DNA from 2 places in the Stenotrophomonas chelatiphaga genome. Region 2 is predicted to be linked to the other one. Evidence: predicted binding sites of a transcription regulator. Region 2 holds the regulator's gene; the other holds the start of a gene.
The links. The regulator FliA, encoded in region 2, starts transcription of late flagellar genes. The targets are predictions, from matches to a motif close to TAAAGTTTNNCNNNCNNNGGCCGATAA.
Positions count from the first base shown of each region.

Region 1: the regulator FliA is predicted to act here: its motif matches at 1,131-1,157, upstream of RTX79_RS08095 (methyl-accepting chemotaxis protein).

Region 1 covers NZ_DAMBRS010000004.1:124,717-127,107, forward strand. The annotation lists gene RTX79_RS08095 (methyl-accepting chemotaxis protein) at 1-1,080, opposite strand, end outside; gene RTX79_RS08100 (alpha/beta fold hydrolase) at 1,364-2,188, opposite strand; gene RTX79_RS08105 (MFS transporter) at 2,224-2,391, opposite strand, start outside.
Region 2 covers NZ_DAMBRS010000001.1:789,131-791,521, reverse strand. The annotation lists gene RTX79_RS03865 (protein phosphatase CheZ) at 1-387, opposite strand, end outside; gene cheY (chemotaxis response regulator CheY) at 387-779, opposite strand; gene RTX79_RS03855 (RNA polymerase sigma factor FliA) at 801-1,544, opposite strand; gene RTX79_RS03850 (MinD/ParA family ATP-binding protein) at 1,541-2,391, opposite strand, start outside.

The DNA of each region.
Region 1 (2,391 bases), on a different contig from region 2:
CAGCCGTTGCGCCAGCTGGCCGATTTCATCGTGCGGGTTATGCACGCGCAACACCGTATCCAGGCGGTCCTCGGCGATGTCCTCGGCGAAACGCAGGGTGTCCTGGATCGGCCGGCGCACGGCGTGCAGCACCATCAACAGCGTCCCGATCAGCACTACGGCGACCATCAGCAGCGAGGCGGCGAACAGCACACCCAGGCGCGTGGCCTGCGCCTGCTGGCGAGCGCGCGCCTGTTCCAGGCTGGCTGCCTGCGCCTGCTGGAACGCCTGCAGCGCGGGGGCGATGCTGGCCGCGGTATCCACCAATGACTGCGCTTCCACGTCCAGGCCCATGCGCGCGGCGGTATAGGACAGCAGGGCGCCCTGGTAGCCATCCATCAGATCGCGCAGCTGCTGCTGGGCATCGGCCGGCAGGCCGGCCAGCGCAAGGTCGAAGGGCAGTTTTTCCTCGCTGGCGCGGTCGGCATGCCGGGAGTCGCCGCTCAGCAGCAGCAGGCTTTCCTGGCGGCGCATGCGTTGCAGGTGCAGGGCCAGCAGCGGGCGTTGCGTTGCGTCCACCGCCGCCTGCACGGCGTCGGCCGCCTGCTCCAGCTGCGCCGACATCGCTTCATCGCCCCGCCCCATTTCATCCACGCGCGCGTTGAGCGCGGCGATGCCCTCGGCAAACGCGTCGGCCTGGGTGGTCAGTTCGGCCAATGCCTGCCGGCGCGTCGCGTCCATCGGCAACGCCCGCAGTTGCTGCAGCGTCGCCTGCAGGCGCTGCTGGGCGAGCTGCAGCGCGTCGCGGTCGGTGGCATCGAAACTGCGTGCATACTGGGTCTGCAGCCGCCTCGCTTCGGCGATATCGGCGGCCAGCGTGGCAGCCAGCCCGGTGCCCTGCTGGTAGACCGCGAAGCTCTGTGCGGCGCGTTCGCTGCCGTGGCTGGTCCACCAGTACATCGCGGCAATGGTGACCAGGCCCAGGCCACAGACCAGCAGGCTGGCCTTGATCTTGGCGGCCACGCTGAGCCGCGCCAGGCGCTGCAGGGAAGGCCGCGCACGGACCGCGAGGTGGCGCAGGCGGGGGAAGGCAGAACGCAGGATGTGGGGGGCAGCCGGCATGACAGAGTCCGAGGCGGAATGACGCATCGGTATCGGCCTGCCCTGGCCGGACTTTAGCCCGTTGTTGCCGGCAGGTGCGGCGCCGCACGCGGGCCACTGCTCGTTGTAGCAGCGCCGCAAGTCGCATCGATGACAGCGCATGGTGCGCTGGACCTGCCTGTGCGGTCATGCGGAAATGGAAGCGCTGGAGGCCGGAAACAAAATGGCCGGAGCGTTCGCACGCTCCGGCCATTCCGGCGTATCGCGGGTGGGTGGTGCCTGATCAGGCCCTGGCAAAGGCCAGCAGGTCGGCGTTGAACTGATCGGCGTGGGTCGCCGTCAGGCCATGCGGCGCACCGGGGTAGACCTTCAGCGTGCCGTTGGCCAGCAGCTTGATCGACTTCTCGGCAGCCGCCTTGATCGGCACGATCTGGTCGTCGTCGCCATGGATCACCAGCGTCGGCACGTCGATCTTCTGCAGGTCCGCGCTGTAGTCCACTTCGGAGAACTCACGCACGCAGTCGTACTGGCCCTTCACGCCGCCGAGCATGCCCTGCAGCCAGAACGAATCGCGCATGCCCTGGGTGACCGCGTTGCCATCGCGGTTGGCACCGAAGAACGGCGAGGCCAGGTCCTGGAAGAACTGCGAGCGATCACCACCGGTGCCCTTGCGGATGCCATCGAACACGTCCAGCGGCGTGCCTTCCGGGTTGCCGGCGGTCTGCAGCATCAGCGGTGGTACCGCACCGACCAGCACCACCTTGGCGACGCGGCTGCTGCCATGGCGACCCACGTAGTGCGCCACTTCGCCACCACCGGTGGAATGCCCGACCAGGATCGCGTCCTTGACGTCGGCCTGCTGCAGCACCGCGGCCAGGTCGTCGGCGTAGGTATCCATGTCATTGCCGTCCCAGGTCTGGCTGGAACGGCCGTGGCTGCGACGATCATGCGCGATGACCCGGAAGCCGTTCTGGCCCATGAACAGCATCTGCGGATCCCAGGCGTCGGAGCTGAGCGGCCAGCCATGCGCGAACACGATCGGCTGGCCGGTGCCCCAGTCCTTGTAGAAGATGCGGGCGCCGTCTTTGACGGTAACGAAATTGCTCATGCGGGTGGCTCCTGTCGAGGGGATGCAGCGGTGGATCAGATGTCGCTGTGGGTGTGGGGCACCACGCCGTCGAGCGCATCGCTGCCGCCGACGAAATGGCGCACCACGGGGTGCCGTTCGCCGCGATGCAGCGTGCGCAGCTGCTCCTGCACGGCCTTGTCATCGGCGGTGATGCGCTCGTGCTGGCGCAGGTGTTCCAACCA
Region 2 (2,391 bases):
GCGGATGCGCTCGAGCGCCTGCTGCTGCTCCAGCAACGGCAGGGCCTCATCATCGAGGCGGGCGGTCAGGGCGCGGCATTCCTCGGTCAGGTCCAGGGTGCGGTGGGTGGCCTGTTCGGTCATCGTCACCACGTGGTCCAGGCGCGCGCAGGCATCGTCCAGCTCACCGGCATCGGTGCTGACGGTGGGCAGCTCGCCCAGTGCCTGGCCGAGCTCGCGCGCCAGCCGTGACAGGCCTGCCATCATCGGCTGGGTGCGTGCCGCGGCCAGGGCGTCGATCTGCACGCGCCAGCCGCCCTCGTCGCCGGCTTCCAGCGCGGCAAGCGCTTCCTGCAGCCGCTGTACCAGCCAGGCCTTGTCCATCGGTGCGTCCATGACAACGGCCATCAGGCGCTCGCCGCCAGGCGTTCGAAGATCTTGCCGAGCTTCTCCTGCAGGGTCAGTGCGGTGAACGGCTTGATGATGTAGCCGTTCACCCCGGCCTGGGCCGCTTCGATGATCTGCTCGCGCTTGGCTTCGGCGGTGACCATCAGCACCGGCAGGGTCTTCAGCCGTGCATCGGCGCGGATCGCCTTCAGCAGCTCGATGCCGGTCATCACCGGCATGTTCCAGTCGGTGACCACGAAATCGAAGGGCTGGCTCTGCAGCATGGCCAGCGCGGCATGCCCATCTTCGGCTTCGGCGGTGTTGGTGAAGCCGAGGTCGCCGAGCAGGTTCTTGACGATGCGACGCATGGTCGAAAAGTCGTCGACGATCAGGATGCGCATGTTCTTGTTCAAAGCTTGATTCCTCTTGGGTACTTACGCTTCCAGGCCCGCGTCAACGGCCTCGAAGGTTTTCAGGCGGCCACGCAGGCGCAATACCGCCTGGCCATGGATCTGGCAGACCCGCGACTCGCTCACGCCGAGCACTGCGCCGATCTCTTTAAGGTTGAGTTCCTGTTCGTAATACAGCGACAGCACCAGCTGCTCGCGCTCGGGCAGGTGGCCGATGGCCTTGCCCAGTTCGCTGCCGAACTGGCTGCGTTCGAGCACCTGCTGCGGGGTCGGGCCGCCCTGGGCGATGGTGTCCAGCTCGCCCTGGTCTTCGATGCGCGATTCAAGGCTCAGCACCTGGCCGCGCGAGGCATCTTCCATCAGCCGCAGGTACTCCGGCAGCGGGATGTCCATCGCCGCGGCGACTTCGGTGGCCGATGCGGCGCGGCCACTGGCCTGTTCCAGCCGGCGGATGGTCGCGGCGGCGTCGCGGGCACGGCGATGCACCGAGCGCGGCACCCAGTCGCCACGGCGGATCTCGTCGATCATCGAGCCACGGATGCGGATCGAGGCGTAGGTTTCGAACGACGCGCCCTGGTCGGCGTCGTAGCTGCGCGAGGCCTCGATCAGCCCCATCATGCCGGCCTGGATCAGGTCGTCGACCTCCACGCTGGCGGGCAGCCGGGCGGCCAGGTGATGGGCGATGCGGCGCACCAGGTCCGAATGCTGGTTGATGCATTCGGTTGCCGCGGTGCGCTGTACTTCGCGGTACTGCGCTGCGCCTTTCATGCGACCACCCCGCGCTGCTTGAGGATGCGTTCGAGGAAGAACTCGACGCCGCCGCGTGGCTCGGTCGGGGCCTGCCAGCGGGCGGTGCGGCGGGCGATTTCGTTGATCGCCAAGGCCGACGGGCTGGACGGGTAGGCCTTCACCACCGGCTGCTGGCGCTGCACGGAAAGGCGCAGCCAGTCGTCCTGCGGCACGCAGCCGAGGTAGTTCAGCGACACGTCGGCGAGGAACTTTTCGCAGACCCGGCTCAGCTTTTCATACAGCACGCGGCCTTCGTTCGGGTCGCGCACCATGTTGGCCACCACCTGGATCCGGTCCACGCCGCGTTCGCGCGACAGCACCTTGATCAGGGCGTAGGCATCGGTGATCGACGCCGGCTCGTCACACACCACCACCACGGTGTCCTGGGCGGCCTGGCAGAAGGTGAGGACGCCATCGGTGATGCCGGCGGCGGTATCGACCACCATGACATCCAGGTCGCGCTCCAGTTCGGAGAACACATTGACCAGGCCGACATGTTCGGCCGGGGCCAGTTCGGCCATGTGCCGGCGACCGGACGCGGCAGGCACCACCAGCACCCCGTTCGGGCCTTCGATGATGACCTCTTCCAGCGTGCAGCGGCCGGCGATCAGGTCGGCCAGGGTGAACTCCGGCTTCAGGCCCAGGATCACGTCGATGTTGGCCAGGCCGAGGTCGGCGTCCAGCAGCAGCGTGCGTTTGCCCATGCCAGCGAGCGCCACGGCCATGTTGGCCGAAACGTTCGTCTTGCCCACGCCGCCCTTGCCGCCGGTGACGGCGATGGTGCGGACCGGGCCCAGCGGCTGGCTGCGGGTGGCCGACAACGGGA